Regions from separate parts of the Holdemania sp. genome, predicted to be linked through region 1. Evidence: a T-box and tRNA genes for the amino acid it is inferred to sense, from the RefSeq annotation. Region 1 holds a T-box; the other holds one or more tRNA genes.

What was found. A T-box is a leader RNA that pairs with one kind of tRNA and senses whether it is charged. The one in region 1 lies ahead of thrS (threonine--tRNA ligase), so its partner is inferred to be a tRNA-Thr.
Region 2: it encodes a tRNA-Thr, which carries the amino acid that the T-box ahead of thrS (threonine--tRNA ligase) is inferred to sense. The anticodon was not compared.

Annotation. Positions count from the first base shown of each region.
Region 1 is NZ_CFQZWI010000128.1:147-6,299, reverse strand. Features, by position in the region: gene AC5OW4_RS13735 (substrate-binding domain-containing protein) at 1-660, opposite strand, end outside; gene thrS (threonine--tRNA ligase) at 657-2,399, opposite strand; T-box leader at 2,445-2,651, opposite strand; gene AC5OW4_RS13725 (hypothetical protein) at 2,727-3,467, opposite strand; gene AC5OW4_RS13720 (hypothetical protein) at 3,535-4,044, opposite strand; gene AC5OW4_RS13715 (aspartate dehydrogenase domain-containing protein) at 4,110-4,895, opposite strand; gene AC5OW4_RS13710 (SDR family oxidoreductase) at 4,993-5,823, opposite strand; partial or broken gene AC5OW4_RS13705 (putative PEP-binding protein) at 6,005-6,153, opposite strand, start outside.
Region 2 is NZ_CFQZWI010000029.1:1,871-12,827, forward strand. Features, by position in the region: gene dapD (2,3,4,5-tetrahydropyridine-2,6-dicarboxylate N-acetyltransferase) at 1-387, shown strand, start outside; gene AC5OW4_RS06400 (CBS domain-containing protein) at 432-1,136, shown strand; gene AC5OW4_RS06405 (hypothetical protein) at 1,372-1,545, opposite strand; tRNA gene AC5OW4_RS06410 (tRNA-Thr) at 2,007-2,082, shown strand; gene AC5OW4_RS06415 (hypothetical protein) at 2,346-2,846, shown strand; gene AC5OW4_RS06420 (class I SAM-dependent methyltransferase) at 3,194-4,018, shown strand; gene AC5OW4_RS06425 (hypothetical protein) at 4,071-4,793, shown strand; gene AC5OW4_RS06430 (FAD-dependent oxidoreductase) at 5,014-6,798, shown strand; gene AC5OW4_RS06435 (HTH domain-containing protein) at 7,553-9,475, opposite strand; gene AC5OW4_RS06440 (BlaI/MecI/CopY family transcriptional regulator) at 9,825-10,178, shown strand; gene AC5OW4_RS06445 (M56 family metallopeptidase) at 10,178-10,957, shown strand, end outside.

The DNA.
Region 1 (6,153 bases):
GCCCTGGGTTCCGGTAGCCGTTTTCCATTGTTCCTGCAGATCCATGACGATCTTCAGTTCCTGACCGTTCTCCTTCGCTTTGGCGATTGTCGCCGTCGCCGCCGGCTCCGCCATCAGCGCTACGTCGGCTTTCCCTGCCAGCATAGCGCCCTGGACTTCCGCCACACTGGCATACCAGGTGATTTCCGGCGTAACCGGATTAGCCTGCAAAACGGTTTCCAGCACCTTGCCCGGCACCGCACCCTCGCCGAAAGCCGCAAAGACACCCGCGTTTTCCAAGGCCGCTTCATCCGCCGCGACCAGATACAGATTTCCCCAGGTTAAGATACTTTCCATCCGGTAGGTTGTTTTGCCATTGGCGGCCAGCTTCGCACCCAGATTGCTCGGCGCGACGATCACGTCATATTCCGGATTCGGATTGACGAACGCGGCCTGCAGCACATCCGTACCGTCGACAAGCGTCACATCCTGTCCCGCCTTCATCGGCGCGATCAAGGCCAGCGCCGGAGCTCCGGTCGGACCCAGGATCGACAAGGAAACCGGCGTGGTTTCCACAGTCGGCTCCGGCGATGTTTCCGGAGTTGCTTCCGGTGTTTTAGGATTGGCGGCGCACCCTGCCGTCAGCGCAAGAACGCTGAGGAAACAAAGCCATTTCTTCATACGCGCGCCTTCGTTTCAATTTCGTTGAGGATGCTTTCCAGCAGTTCCTCTTTGCTGATTGTAACGGAGTCTTTCTTGCCATACCGGCGAACCGTCGCCGTGTTGTTTTCAACCTCACCGTCGCCGACGACAATCTGCATCGGAATCTTATGCGTCTGCGCTTCACGAACGCGGTAGCCCAGCTTTTCGTTGCGGCCGTCGACCTTCACGCGCACGCCCTTGGCCAACAACATCGCTTCCAATTCTTTCGCATAGTCCAGATGCCGTTCATGATGCACTGGAACGATGACGACCTGCTGCGGCGCCAGCCACATCGGGAAAGCACCGGCGTAATGTTCGATCAGAATGCCGATAAAGCGCTCGATCGAGCCAAAGATAACGCGGTGCAGCATGATCGGACGTTTCTTGGAACCGTCCGCGTCGACATATGTCAGATCAAAGCGTTCCGGCAGATTCATATCCAGCTGGATCGTGCCGCACTGCCAGACCCGTCCCAGGCTGTCCGTTAAATGGAAGTCCAGCTTCGGTCCGTAGAACGCACCGTCGCCCGGATTGATCTTGCAGGCCTTGCCCGCTGCATGACACGCCGCTTCCAGCGCCGCCTCCGCTTTATCCCAGATTTCAATCGATCCGATATATTTCTTTTCCGGCCGTGTCGACAGCTCGATTTCATAGCTTAAGCCAAACACCGAATACACACGGTCGATGAAGTTGATCAGCCGGACTACTTCGCTCTCGATCTGATCCTCGCGCATGAAGATATGCGCGTCGTCCTGAGTGAACGTTCTGACGCGGAACAATCCGTTTAAGGCGCCGCTGGCTTCGTGACGGTGGACCTGTCCCAGCTCGCCGACGCGCAGCGGCAGATCCTTATAGGAATGCAGGCCGTTTTTATACACAAGCATTCCGCCCGGACAGTTCATCGGCTTGATCGCGAACTCGCGGTCGTCGATCATCGTCGTATACATGTTTTCCTTGTAATTTGCCCAGTGTCCGCTCAGCTCCCACAATTCCTTGGAAAGCATGATCGGCGTCTTGATGAACTGATAGCCTTCCTTAGTGTGTTCTTCGTACCAGTAGTTTTCCAACACATTGCGCAGGATCATGCCGTTCGGTAAAAAGAACGGGAACCCCGGGCCATACTCGCTCATCATAAACAGATCCAGCTCGCGGCCTAATTTCTTGTGATCGCGCTTCTTCGCTTCTTCCAGGAAATTCAGATAGTTCTGAACTTCCTCGTCGGTATCGAAGCAGATGCCGTAAACCCGCTGCAGCATCTTGTTGTTGGCATCGCCCTTCCAGTACGCGCCGCTGACTTTCAGCAGCTTGAAATGCTTCAGCTCCTTGACGCTCTCAACGTGCGGGCCTCGGCACAGATCGGTAAAATCCCCCTGGGAGTAGCAGCTGATCACCGTATCGTCCTCGTCCATGTGCCCGATCAGATCGAGCTTGTACGGATCGTCCTTAAACATCTCCAGCGCTTCCGCTTTCGAGATTTCATGCCGGACAATACGCTTGCCGTCCTTGGCGATCTTCTTCATTTCTTTTTCAATCTTCGCCAGATCTTCCTCATGCAGCACATCGTCGCCCAAGTCGATGTCGTAGTAAAAGCCGTCGGTAATGACCGGTCCAACCCAGAATTTTGCGTGCGGATACAGATGTTTGACAGCCTGCGCCAACAAATGCGCACAGCTGTGGTTGAGCACATGCAGATGCTCGTCTTCTTTAATGTTGATCATAGTTCCTTCCTCCTGTTTTTCTAAGACCACAAAAAAACGCCCCTGATTAAGGACGTTGTTCAACGCGGTACCACCTTATTTCCTGTTTCTTCCATGAAACAGGCACTCAAGCTCAATAACGATGAGAATCGTCGCTTTTTCAAAAGCGATACTCGCAGGCGGTAACCATTTCCCTTTTCAGCTTCCTCGCACCTTCCGGAAACCTCTCTGATCCAAGTTCTGAAACGATCATGTCCTGGTCTTTGTATGTACCTCTTTTATACACCGGTTTTCCTGCCTTGTCAATGGAAATGAATTTTTTCCAGAAATTCAGAACGATGAACAGATTTAAGGCTGCACCCAGGTCGTTTGGTCGATCTGTGAAAAATCAGCCTGGATATGCAGCTGATCCAGCGTCATCGACAAATCGCCGGAAAGCTCCTCCGTTCCGCCGCTGTCCAGCGTTAAGCGGACGGGTTCCCCGGTTTCCTCCTTTACCGCGAACCGAACAGTCAGCGTTTTTTGACTTTCGATCATCGCGGCAATCGGATCTTCCAGACCCCATTCTTTGAAATAAGCTGCGGCCGTAACTGCATCCAGCGTCAGACTGACCTCGGCACAGCGGACGTTCCCGATCGTTTCCTGCATCGACCAGCGGCCGGCTTTCAAAACAGCCAGAATGGCTTTCCAATCCGGCAAGGCTGGTTCGGCCCCCGGCTGATCAACCCATTGTTTCTGATTCAGATCATATTTTTGCCAGCGGTCCTCTTGCCAGCACCATTGAGCTTGAACATGCAGCGGAATCTGAAGCACGCCGCTGCCGCCCTGCCAGCGCAAATCCAGATTGACTGCGGGTTCTTCCATCCGTCCCTGCAGCACACCCTGTCCGGCAACATGATAGGGCAGCCATAGATAGCGGTTGCCAGCCTTGCCTTCAGCCTCAATCGTGATGTCTGCGGTCACGGATTCCATCGTCGTCAGCGCCCGGCTCGTCTTGGCCAGAATCCACAGCTGATCCAGCCAGCCGCAAGCGCTCAGCATCACCATCATCGCAAGCAATGCGACGATAAAGCTTCCTTTTCTGCGCATCGTCATCCCTGCCTTCTGCTTTCTGCTTTCTGCTTTCATTATATCACGGGAAAGAAAAGGCAGAGTCTTATTGACCCTGCGTTGTGGAATTGCGGTATTGCGAATAGATTTCCTTCAGGTCTTCGATCATTTCCTTACTGTCGTAGATCAAAGCTGTATTGCCGTTGACATATGCATAGTATTCGGTTTCCTGACCGTTAGCGTTGACCTTCATCCGGCCGTTCTGACTCGCATAGTTCAGCATTTTCTGACTTTCCTCGTTGGCCGGATCAAAACGATAAAGGTAATAGACCTGATCGTTGTATTGAAACGAGGTGCCTTCCAGCGCGTTGAAATCTGTATTTTCAATCGGTGTCACCTGGTTGAAGGTGTAATTGTTATTCTGGAAGTGATCCAGAACATCCTGAATGCTGGCAATCGGTTCTACCGTTTCCGTCGGTGTCATTGAGCTTTCCGGCGAGGCCGAAGGGGTCATCGACGGCGTGGGTGTGGCTGAATTGTTGTTTCTGCTGCAGCCGCCCAAAATCAAAGCAAATCCCAAGCAGACCGCAGCGTACCGCAGAATTGTTTTTTTCATCATTAATTCCTCCTGCCAGTATTCTCGGCGTTTTTTTCCGATTTATACCTGCCGGGAAGGAAAAACTACTGGAACTGAATCGGGGAAGCGATGTTGTTGAGCAAAGCCACAACGCTGTATCCGGCGATCGCGCTGGTGCGGGAATAGATCGCAATTTCCGCCTTGATTTCCTCACCTTCCACCCGGATCGTATGGGTATCACCGATAAAGCCCGGCGTACTTTCGATCTTCACACCGGTATGCTCCGGCCCGTTGGTGGCCAGCGACGTGGCAACGGCGACGTTCACCCGGCGGGGAAGCAAAGCGATCGCTTCCTTAGCAGTGCCTTCAAAAGCGGTCAGCGTCGTTTCGCTGGCCGCCATTTCTTCACGATAGACCGGCGTTGTGCGCAGATACTGTGGTCCGGTCTCGGAAGTAATGGACGCTTCGATCGGACTCATCACAGCTGCCGTGCGCATTAAATCAAAGCCCCCGATCGCGCCGGAAGCGATGTAAACCTTGCGGCCGGCCGCGCGCGCGACCGCCTGCACTTCTTCATAAAAATCAGCGTCCGCAAACGCCCCAATCGCCAGCGTGACGAAATCCGCTCCGCCTTGTAAAACCGCGATCGCATTGGCTTTCACCGCCTCGACGGAAGCGGCTTCCGCGACGATCTGCGGTTTCCACCTCAGCAGCTCTTCCAGTTGAGTTGTCCAGGCCACGCCGACCTCCGCCGCCAGGGCATGAGCGGAGTCCGCCGTCCGGCTGAGAATGCCGACCAGCTCATATTCCGGCATCTTGCCGGCTTTCCAGGCCCGGGCCACAATGCTGCCCAGCTTGCCAGCCCCTAAAATCGCAAATTTTGTTTTCATGTTTTTCTCCTCTTCTCCGTACTGAAAAGCTGAAGCAAGCAACGTCTTTTTCAGAACGCCGGCTCCAGCCTCACGCTGAAATCATCTTTATTGGTTGTTACTGAGCGCGATCTTCCTTCATCGCCTGCAGCGCGGCAACAGAACCGCCGTCATACAGAATATCGACGCCGGTCAGGTAGGAACATTCATCACTGACCATAAACGCCATCATCTTCGCGATTTCTTCCGGTTCGCCCATCCGGCCTAAAGCACCGCGCTCTGCGAAGGAAGCGGCTTCCTTGCCTTCAATTTCACCCATCGGTGTCTTAAAGGTACCCGGCGAAATTGAGACGATCCGAATTCCCTGCTTGCCAAACTTCACAGCCATCCGCGCAGTATACCAGAGAACAAAGTTTTTGGAAAGGGTATAGGCTGTCCCGGTCTGCTGCTCCAGCGGAACTTGGCTGAGCATCTGATTCACTGCCAGACGGAAGGCCTCCGCATCGCTCAGACTCAGCTTATATATCTGTTTTGGCACCTTATCCGCCGGAAGCATGTACGCCGACATGCTGGAAACATTGAGGATACAGCTGCCTTCCGGCATGATTTTCACGAATTCCTCATCCATGTTCATCGTTCCAATCGCGTTGATCTCGAAGATTTTCTGCGCATCTGTCATATGCGGAGAAACGCCTGCGGCATGGATCAGCACTTTAACCTCACCCAGCTGCGCCGCATACGCCGCCAATTTTCTGACAGATTCGCGATGACTGGCATCAGCCGGGTAAGCCTCGGCCTCGATTCCCACATCACTCAGCTGTTTAACGGCATTTTCCAGTTTAGCCACCGTTCTTCCCATCAGAATGATTTTATGTTTCCGGCCTAAAATCTTCGCTGCTTCCAAACCCATGCCGCTGCCGCCGCCGCTGATCACACAAATACTTTTCATACTTCAATCACCATCTTTCCTTGCTTTTATTATAAACGTTTTCTAAAGAGAAAGCGAACTCCCTGCCCTTGTGTTTTTTCTTTTTTTCAAAGGGCTGAATTTTTTGAACATCGCGTTTTTAATCTTCGAACGAGAAAAAAGCAGGCCGTAAATCAGCCTGCCTTTTGAGCCTCTTTAAATTTTAGTGCTTGTCATTCTTAATCGCTGCCTGCGCTGCGGCCAAGCGGGCGATCGGGACGCGGTACGGACTGCAGGAAACATAGTTCAGTCCAACGCGGTGACAGAATTCGATCGAGCTTGGATCGCCGCCGTGTTCACCGCAGATGCCCA
Region 2 (10,957 bases), on a different contig from region 1:
GTCATTCTGACGGGCGCGGTGATCAATGTTGGCGCGCAGATCGGTGCGGAAACGATGGTCGACATGAATGCGGTCATCGGTGCGCGGGCAGAAATCGGCCGGCGCTGCCACATCGGCGCCGGGGCTGTTGTAGCGGGGGTGCTGGAGCCGGCCAGCGCGGAACCGGTGGTGATTGAGGACGACGTTTTGATCGGCGCCAACGCCGTGATTTTGGAAGGGGTGCGGATCGGTCAGTCCGCGGTGATCGCCGCCGGGGCGGTCGTTACGGAAGATGTGCCGCCGGGATGGCTGGCGGCTGGCGTTCCGGCCCGTCTGATCAAGCGAAAAGACGAACAAACCCGGAAAAAAACTGAAATTGTGGAAAAGCTGAGGGATAGTTCGCGGTGAAAACGGAAAACCTGATATAATAGAGTTCATCAGGAGGGTTTTCCATGGATAATGCACAGCGGTTTCTGAACGCGTTCGCGATGATCGAAAAGCAGTTGAAGCAGATCACCGGCGTCACGCGGTATTCGCGTTTTTATCAGTTGTTGAACCAGGCGTCCCGCAGCAGCGGGTTAGTCCGCAAGTATGAAATGGAGCTGCAGGAATATGCCGATCTGCGCAATGCGATCGTGCACCAGCGCTCCGACGAGGGACATATCATCGCGATTCCCATCGACGAGGTCGTTACGGAAATTGAGGAGCTGGCGCGGAAAATCTGCGAACCGCCGCGAGTCAGCGCACATTTTCTCAAGCCGGTGAAAATCTGCGATCCCCAGACTGAAATCCGGGAAGCGGTAGATATCATGGAAACGATGGGCTCCTCCAAGCTGCCGGTCTATGCCCAGGGCGGATTTCACGCGCTGTTAACGATGGAGATGATCGCCCGCTGGACGCTGCACCAGAGCCGTACGAACAAACCGCTTTCCGGTGTGGTCAGCGATTGTCTGTATTTTAAGGATAAAAAAGAGCGGGTTCTGTTTCTGCCCCGCACGGCGGATGTCACCGAAGCACAGGATTTGTTTGAGGCAAGCCTGCACCGCGGCGTCAGCATTTCGGCAATCCTGATCACAGAGTCCGGAAGTGCTCATCAGAAGCCGATCGGGATCATCACGGTCGCCGATCTGCCGCTGTTGTATGAGCTGGATAAATAGGGGAACGGAAGGGGAACGATGAACTCCCCTTTTAGTTTAGCCAGCATCATGATTTCCTTGTTTCAGCCGGCAAGAATAGACAGGCTTAACAGAATAATAGCGAGTAGGCCAATCTCATCGCTGAATTGAATAAATGTACTCAAGAAGAGAAGGAAAAGGTTGAAATTCCATCCGGAATGCCTATACTCAAGGTGTAAGGTATTGCTGAAAGGCGGCACCCGTCAACCGCTATCTCTTACGAGCATGGCGGCAGACAGATGAGCGCTGAATCACTTGGGGAGTAGTTGCAGCGCTTTTTTTTTGCCCCTATAATTTTTAAGCGGCATTCAATCACTTTGATCGTGCATTCGATCAAGGGCAATACAACTTTCAAAATTACAGCATCGAAAAGTTCCAGGAAATGTTCCATAGAATTGCCCTCCTTTGACGACAGATGACAAAAATCTGTCGGTTTGAATTGAATTGGAAAAGACCAAAAGTCGACTCTATTCGGACGGGCATCCGCGGTTCAACAAAACCCTGCCCTAATAAGATTGCGGAAAAGTTAAAATTCCTCTCTAAGAAAATGATGAAATTGTTTTTCACAAAGCAATTAAAGTTTCCTTTTCGGGTCCAGTTTTCATTTTCACTGTGTTCTTTTTAATCCTTAAATGAAGTCGAAAATTGTTGCTTGAAGGAGAGAAGGATCAGAAGTTTGTTGTTTCTGACCGCGATTCAGTGTAGAATCCAAGCTCACAACAAGTTTTCTTAATCCGAGGATCTCAGCGAACAAATTTTCTCGCAGTTTTTCCAGTGAGGAGTAACAAAAGTTGCGAATAAAATGCTAAAAAAACTTGACAGAAGGACACAGTTTTTATAAACTATATTTACGCCGACTTAGCTCATCCGGTAGAGCAACGCACTCGTAACGCGTAGGTGGTAGGTTCAAGTCCTATAGTCGGCACCATGAGAAAAGGATATCCCGTTGAGAAATTCAGCGGGATTTTTTTATGCTTTTCATTCAAAACAACGGAACTTTGATACAATAGAATTAATGAAGAAGCAGATAGAAGAAGCGGCAGGGGAAGAAAAATGGTCAATAAGAAACTGTTAGAAATCGGTGATCGGCTGGGAATGAAATATCCACAGATAGAAATGTTAAATAATGAGTTCAGACGGGATTTCAGATTTTTAATTTTTATGCTCTTCATGGCCGGAGTTCTTTTCTATATGAATGTTGTTGGGCAGAAAGCGCCGCAGGTGTTGTCGATGGCGGATCTTGGCTATACTGAGGAAGTTGTGGAAAGTAAACAGGTGAACACGGATGGCCGCAATGATCAGCGGTATCGGCTGAGCCTTAACGGTTGGGATGATGGGGCAAAAATACGAATCCATATAAATTTGGAAATTATTGATTTCGCAGAAGAAAACGATCCGATCGCAGGCTTTGCCCGGGAAAGCGGTCTTCCTTGTTCAGCGAAATCCTGTTCATTGGCAGCGCTGGAAGGTCTGGTTATACTGGATGCGGACGTCTGGAACGCGGACTTTGCGGCTGCCAAGCTCAATCCCGACACGGATCCCCCGCTCCAGACAGATTACAGAAATACGATCTATCTTCTGAAATCCAACAGGATGATCTCGTTCAGCTATGATCAGCCGATTGCGTTTACGGAAGCGAAGCGCAGGGTTATCACCGCGATGTTTGCAGAGCGGAACTTATTTGATCACTGAAGAAGCTCGGATCCCCTTTGCAATGAAATGTTTGCATGCGCAATTCGTCGGTCCCGGGTTCAAGTCCTGTGTCTGGCTGACTGTCAGCTTCATTGGATGATGAAAATGAGGCAAGCGAAAGACCGATTATAAAAAATGAAGGACAGAGAAGAGTAAACCGTGTATAATAAAAGTAATCCATAACTCAGCACTTTTGAACCGACGACGGAATGACTGTGATCAGAAAAACCGGTAAGGAGTTTAAAAATGCCATAAAGAAAATCATTTTCGAATAACGTGAAATAAGCCTGGAAACAGTGCGTTTTTCTGTTGTCTGATCAAGCGTTCACGGCGGCGGATCATCGGACATGAGTTTATGGAAGGGCCGGGTACCGGCGAAGGAGGAAAGCATGGCGATCATTCAAGGCTTGGAATGGACCTTCAACACCGTTGCGGAGGAATATGACAAATGGAGTCCCGAATATGTCTCGGAATTATACGAGGATTTGTTTGCTTATCAGCCGCTGACTTCAAACAGCGAAGTGCTGGAAATCGGGATTGGAACCGGCCAGGCCACAACGCCGATATTAAAGACCGGCTGTCGCCTGACCGCAGTCGAGCTGGGTGATCAGCTGGCAGCGCTGACGCGGAAGAAATTCAGTGATTATCCCGATTTTACCGTTGTAACCAGCGCTTTTCAGGATTATGAAAGTCCGGAGAACCGCTTCGATCTGATATACTCCGCGGCGGCTTTCCATTGGATCCCGGAAGAAATCGGTTATTCGAAGGTGTATGCCCTGTTAAAACCGGGCGGTGTGTTCGCACGGTTTGCCAAGCATGGAAACTATCGACAAAGCAATGCAGCGTTGTATGAAGAAATTCAACAGGTTTACGCCCAATATATGGCCTATTCCGCGCCAACGCCGCCGTTTACCGAAGCGGATGCGAAAAGAAGATCCGAGATCAGTCTGCGGTATGGCTTTGTGGATCAGAAAATCAGAATGTATACCAGGAAGCGATCCTATTCGGCGCAGGATTATGTTTCGCTGATCGCCACGCAGTCGGATCATATCATTTTAGACAAAGCGGTGAGAGCGGATTTCTACGCTGCAATTCAAAATAAGATTGATCGTTATGGAGGCAGAATTGAGCTGGTCGATACGATTGATTTGGAATTAGCCCGAAAGCCGTGAGTCAGTGAGGAAGGTTTCAACTGGAGTGCAATAAGGTAAAAAGGAGAGTGCGATGATACTGACACATCATGAACAAGCTCTGCTTCTGCTTCGCTTTCTGCAGCAGCGGCAGCGGAAAGCGGAGCTGGAACAAACGTTGGTTTTGGCGGAAGCGCAGGGCAGTCCGCTGGTGATTTTGCCGCGGCAGCATATTTTTTCCTGGAAGAAGAAACTGAAAGTCGACGCGCAGGCTGTGCGTCGGGAATTAAGTGAAATTGAAAGGCATCCGCTTTCCCTGTCATCACAGGAATGTCTAAAGATTGCAGCGCAGCTTTTGCAGGATGCAAAACAGTTGGGAGATCGAACGGCCCAGGACGGTGCGGAGTTGCTTGTTCAGGCGCTGAAGCTGGAAGCACTGGCAAAGGAATACGACGCCGTGATCTCACAAAGCTATGATACGCGCGAGGCGGAAGGGCAACGAGTTCCGTTTACCGGCTATGTCGGGTATGCCCCCAACGTTCAGATTCCCTACGATCTGCCAAGAATGCGCGAGCTGGGAGAAGCGCTGAAAAGCAGCTTGAAAGAAACGCAGCGCTTTGGGCATCAATTCGCCTGGAGCCGGGAATGGGACGTTCAGCTTCTCTTAAAGGAAGAAGTCGAAGGCTTCAAGGATATCCAGTTAAACGCCGCCCGCTTTCACGCCCGGGCCCGCTCGGAAATGGAAACGGCGAGTCGGATCCGCAATGCCTTAGAAAGCTTCCTGCCGCGGTTTCTGGAAGCTCTGCTTGAAACCTGAAAATCCGGGTGAAGATTACCGTTGATCGACGTTTATTTCGAGATCAGAAGAGCGATTAGAAATGGCAGGTAAGCATTGGAGTGCGCTGAATTCCAATGCTTTTTTTCTTTCAGAGTGTCCCTGAAAATCATAAAACTTTCACAAAAAGGATTGACAACAACGTGGGAATCGATAAAATAGATAAAGGTAGACGATCGTCTATAAAAGGAGGAAAGAAGAAATGAAGAAATTAGTTGCCCTCGTTCTGGCGGCGATGCTGCTGACAACGGGGTGCTCAACCAAAGCGCCGGAAGCCACCGGCGGCATGAAAGCGGGAACCTATAAAGCCTCGGCAGCCGGCTTCCATGGCGATATTACGCTGGAAGTCACGGTAGATGCGGAAAAGATCACGGATATCCAGGTGATCGAGCATTCAGAAACAGAAGGAATCGGCGCGGCAGCGTTACCGGAGTTAGTCACGAAGGTTCTGGACAGCCAGTCCATCGGCATTGACGGCGTATCCGGCGCGACGGTCACGTCGAATGGTTTTAAAGCGGCGATGGAAGACGCGTTAACTCAGGCAGGCGCGGATATGGATAAAATGACAAAATCCGCGGAATCTTCTTCGACGACAAAAGAAGAAGTGACGTTGGACGCGGATATCGTCGTCGTGGGCGGCGGGGCAGCAGGTCTGACCGCGGCTTTGTCTTCGCAGCAGAACGGCAACAACGTTATCCTGTTGGAAAAGACGGGCGTTGTCGGCGGCGCGAGCGCCATGGCAGGCGCCGGCACCATGGCGACCGGCAGCCAGTGGCAGAAGGAAGATGGTTTTGAAGATTCACCGGAACAGCTGAAAGCGGATATGTTGAAAAACGGTCATAATAACAATGACGAAGCGACGCTGGATATTTATGTCAATACGACCGGCGCGGCGTTCGACTGGCTGGTTTCCGAAGACGGTGCGAATGTTCCGTATGAGCGAGACGGCAAGCCAACCCGCAGTTATTCCGGCACCGGCCGCGGCGCTGGGGTGGTTTCCAGTTTGGCGGATACTTTTAAAACAGCGGGCGGCACGGTGATGACGAATACGCCGGCTGTCGAGCTGATCGTAGACAACGGCGTAGTCAAAGGGGTAAAAGCCAGCGACGATGCGAAGAACTACACGATCAACGCCAAAGCGGTGATTCTGGCAACCGGCGGCTTCGGCGCTAACGACGCCATGGTTCCGGAGGAATATAAGCAGTTTGTTTACGCCGGTCATGCGGGTGCAACGGGCGATGGCCTGAAGATGGCGGAAGCAGTGAACGCGGATACCTTCAATATGGAATTCGTCAATACGCAGCCAAACTCGATGATTCTGCCAAGCGGCTTAGGCCAGTATTGCAACCCGGGTGTCGGCGCGGCTTATTCTGCTTCCGGGGCGTTCCTGGTCAATCAGGATGGCGTGCGTTTCGCAAACGAAAAGGGCAACGCCTGGGATCTGATGCAGGAAATGAAGAAGAACTCGGCCCAGTATCTGATCATGGATCAGACATCCTTTGACGCTTTCAATAAGGGCATGACGGGATCGAAGATCTATTCGGATGAAGATGTTGAGAAGTGGCTGGCCAACGACGGTGAAGGCAATCCGTTTATGGTCAAAGCGGATTCGTTAGAAGATCTGGCAAAGAAGATGAACCTGCCGGAAGGCGCGTTAACCGAAGCGGCGACGAAGTTCAACGAAACGGCAGCCAAGGGTGAAAAAGATGAATTCGGCCGCGAACTGACCGCGCCGTTAAGCGAAGAAGGTCCATATTACGCATTGCAGCAGTATATCCGTTACTATGCGACATTGGGCGGACTGCGTATCAACGACGGGATGCAGGTACTGAACACGGAAAAACAGCCGGTTGAAGGCTTATACGCAGCTGGTGAAGTTGTCGGCGGACTGGAAGGCGACGTCTACATGGGCGCTACGCTGTTCGGCTGGGCAGTAACCAGCGGATATAACGCAGGCAACGCCGCTTCCGCAGCGATTGCGAAATAAGTTACAGACTTCATAGATTTAATAAAAAAGCCATAACCAAGGTTTCTGATACAAGTCAGCAGCCTGGTTGCGGCTTTTTTTATTCTTCTTGCAGCCTAAAGAGAATCCGTGGAAGCAGGATTTGAAATAGATCAAAATGTTCCGAGGTCGATCGAAAGAGATCAATGTGAATACTCTATAATGAAACGATCGCAAAGTGAGGGAGACTTCCTTGAATAATTAAGGTTGGAAACAAGAGAAATTGAAGGAGAGTAAAATAGAAGGTACAATACTGAAAATTAATAAAATATAAGTATAATGAGTAAATCGAAACCGCCATTTCCTCTGTGAATGTGAATTTACAAGGAGACACTTCGCTGTTAGAGTTGCTGGATGCGTTAGATCGAGATCCCACGATTGAAGAATTAGGCGAAATTTCATTTTTCATCAAGATCCGGCAGCCCGATTCAACTGAACAATCATCGGGCAGGCCTCAATTTCCACGGATTGTTCTCTGCCTTGATAACGCAAACGACAGGGAATCTGTAATCGAAATGCTGCATTCTTATTTTCCCAACTGGCTCCTCGTTTACGAATAATTTTGTTTCGCCTTGTGCAAAAGCAGTCTGTATTTGACAGAAAGTGAAGGAAGACTGAACACATTGAGAATCGTAATTTTGGCTTTTATTCCATTGATATAATAAAAGACTGTATTCCCAGAGAAGCTTATTTCCAGTCAAAGCAACTCCATATAAGGGAAACCAGTCTTTTATTTTTAACGTTTCCGGCAAGTGTCGATCAACAGGTCATACAACGCTGCCGGCGCCATCGCCGGCACCTTGATCATCCGCGATGGAGACAATTTCAGCCAACGCTCACAAACCCATTGCAGCGGCCGCCAGCTTTTTGACAAGGGCGCGGCACATCGGTAATAGAGGAAAAACCGGACTTCCTGTCCATCCCAGACTAACGGCCGGTCATTGACCCAGAAATAAAGCTCGCTCTTTTCCAGGTGCGCCGTTTCGCCGCCGAGGAACATGATCTGATTGACGATGGGAACACAGGTGATCGCAGAAGCGGAAAGAGACCGCCGTGCTGAAATCACGGGAATCGCATCGAACAACCGGGGCAGGTCTTTTTTCTGCCGCAAGCGGATCGAATTGGAAACGATGGTAAAATTGCGGCCCAGCCAGTCCCGCAGCGGCGTATACGGATCAAAGCCGCTGTCGATGATCTTCTTGCGCGAACGCGGCGGTTTGAAGTAAAATACATTTTCCGGCGGAATTCCCGGCAGATCGGGAATATCCGTCCAGATCAAATCAGAAGCCTCGCGCCGGAGCTGAAACAGCGCGGTAAATTCAACCGGCTTGAACGTAAACAGCGCGGAAGTCCCGGTTAAAATCGGGAAAAGCTGTTGGATCGTTTCCAACCATTTCCCAGCCGCGCCAATTCCCTGCCGGGAAATGATCCAGACGGTGAACACGGATTCCGTACTTAAAGGCTTTAAATAAGGAAACAAACATTTCGCCGCCTGCTGCTTAAAATCATGAGACAGGGGGACGCGCATGCAATCCTCAACACAGCGGGTCAGCTCCAGCGCCAGATTCTCACTGAGGGGATCGCTGAGCAGATCATCGCTCGTTAACGGAAAAGGCGGCATGGCGAACGCCCGGCGGATATCCAACTGCGTCAACCAGCTGGATACACGCTGACGGAAGTCTGGATCCGCTGTAAAATCAAATGGATAACGCCGTGCGAACCGATCCAGAACCGGCGAGGCGATCGAAGTGGAAACTGCCGCCGCTTCCGGAATGGAAATATTCAATCCCCGCAGTGCGGAAGTCAGCACTTCCAAAAAACGCCGGTTTTCTCTGGAATCCAGGAATTCGTTCCCATCCAGATGCTGAAATAAGACCTCAACAAACAATGCCGACTGCTTATCGCGAGGCGTCTGCCATTGTTCGTCAGTCAAGGTCAGCCGCAGCTTCGGATCACGCCGGCAGCGGCAGAGAACCAGACCTGCGATCAAAGCCTGACAATCCGAATAGGATAATGTCAGCTGCGGAACGGACTTCAGACATTCCTGAATGATGGGCCACAAGGTCAGAACAGTCTTCCGCTCCTGCCGGAAATCATCGGGCAGCGGATGGAAGCGATCCAATCCCGCTTCCGGCTGGCTTGCCAGCAATAACGACTGCCAGATCAGACAGTACCGCTTTTTCAGTTCATTCCCCTCCACGACAAAGCCCACGGCTTCCGGATGCAGCGTCAGTTCAAAGGTGGCCAGCTGCTCCTGAGCCACCGCCGCAATCGCGGGCAGCTGATTTTCAGGGATCGCAAATTCCTGACAGAGCTCGGACCAGGATAACGGTTGGGCAGAGGCCAGAATTCGGCATAACAGGATCGCAGCCAAAATCCGGAAGTCGTTGCGTTCATCCCAATGATATTGTTTCGCCAGCTCATTGAAAAAAGCTTCCACCTGCTGCGGTTGGGTAACGATCAGCCGGTAACCCTGTCCCCGCCGGCCCGCAATCTGACACCCCGTCTGAGCATTCAGACAAACGCTTAAGCGGCCCAGTTCACGCCGGGCAGTGTCGGCAGACAAACCGCAAAGATCAGCCAGTTTCTCGCAGCTGATCGGTTTTTTATGTGTTTTTAAATAACGAAGAAGTTTTGCTTCGCGTTCTGTGATTTCCATACTCTTTCATCTTTGTCCTTTATTCTTTATTATAAAAAAGAAACGAAAGAAGGGCAACCTGCCAAAAAGAAACGAAGAAGCACAACCCGTCAAACCTTGAAGCAAATACAGGGATAGGGCGGACAGCGGCTTTTTCAGCAATTTCTCTGATCGTGGATTTTCCAATTTCAAGCGAGTGTGATGAAAAGTGATTTCAGCTTCATTGCGATTCGCATGGGAAATCGCTTTATGTTACCGTTTTTGCCGGCTTTCTGCAGGGAGGTGAAAATAAGTAGAAAAGAAGACTTGACAACCCGAGCCTACAACTGTAGACTTTGGGTAGAAACAGAGAGAAAAGGAGGATTTGGATATGCGATTGACATCCGCTGAATTTCGCTTTATGGATCTGTTGTGGGAAAGGGAGCCGGTTTCATCGGGAGAGCTGGTCGCGGTGTGCGATCAGAAATTCGGCTGGAAGAAATCGACGACCTACACCTTCATCAAACGGCTGCAGGAAAAAGGCGTAATCGCCAATGAAAAGTCGATTGTCCGAGCACTTTACAAACGTGACGAATGTGAACGTGAGGAAAGCGGCGAAGTCGTCGATCAGGTTTTCAAAGGCTCGCTGCCGCAGTTTGTCACCGCTTTTCTGCAGGACCGGAAGCTGTCTGAAAAAGAAATCGACGAATTGAAAGATTTGCTGGACCGTCAGAAGAAGAAATAATGAATACGCTGACGACTCTTTTTCAGACGATCTTAAACATGAGCCTGGCCGCCAGTATCGTCGCTGCCGCGGTCATGGTTGTGCGGCTGCCGTTAAAGAAAGCGCCGAAAATTTTCTCCTACGCCCTGTGGGCGTTCGTTTTCATCCGATTGGTGCTGCCGTTTTCGTTTACCAGCCAACTCAGCGTGCTGAGCGTGGCGAATCCGGCCGTTTCCGAGCGGGGCGGAGTGCTGTTTGTCGTGCCTTCCGCCAGTCAACCGGTATCGGCCGTGCCGCGGCCGGTGATCAAAACCGGCGATCCGGCGGTCAATCTGCCTCAAACAGAGCTTAATGCTGACGCCGGTATTTCCGACAGTCACAAGCCGACACTGTCCCAACCAACTTTGCCGCAGTCCGGCGCCGAAGCTTCAGCACCTTCTTCGACAGCGACGATTTCGCCGCTTTTGCAGGCGGCCAGCGTGATCTGGGTGATCGGGATGATCGGCTATGCCGGTTTGCTGATCGCCAACAGTCTGGCGCTGCGTCATCGGCTGCGCTTTGCGATGCGCAGCCGGCAGAACATTTATGAATGTGAAGCGATCACTTCGCCGTTTATCTATGGTCTGGTCCATCCGAAAATCTATCTGCCGATGGATCTGGATTCCCGCCAGCGTAAATATGTGCTGACGCATGAACGTGTGCATCTGCGGCGGCATGATTATGTGTTTAAAATGATCGGGTCGCTGGCGCTGATGTTCCACTGGTTCAATCCAATTTTGTGGTATGCTTACATCCTCATG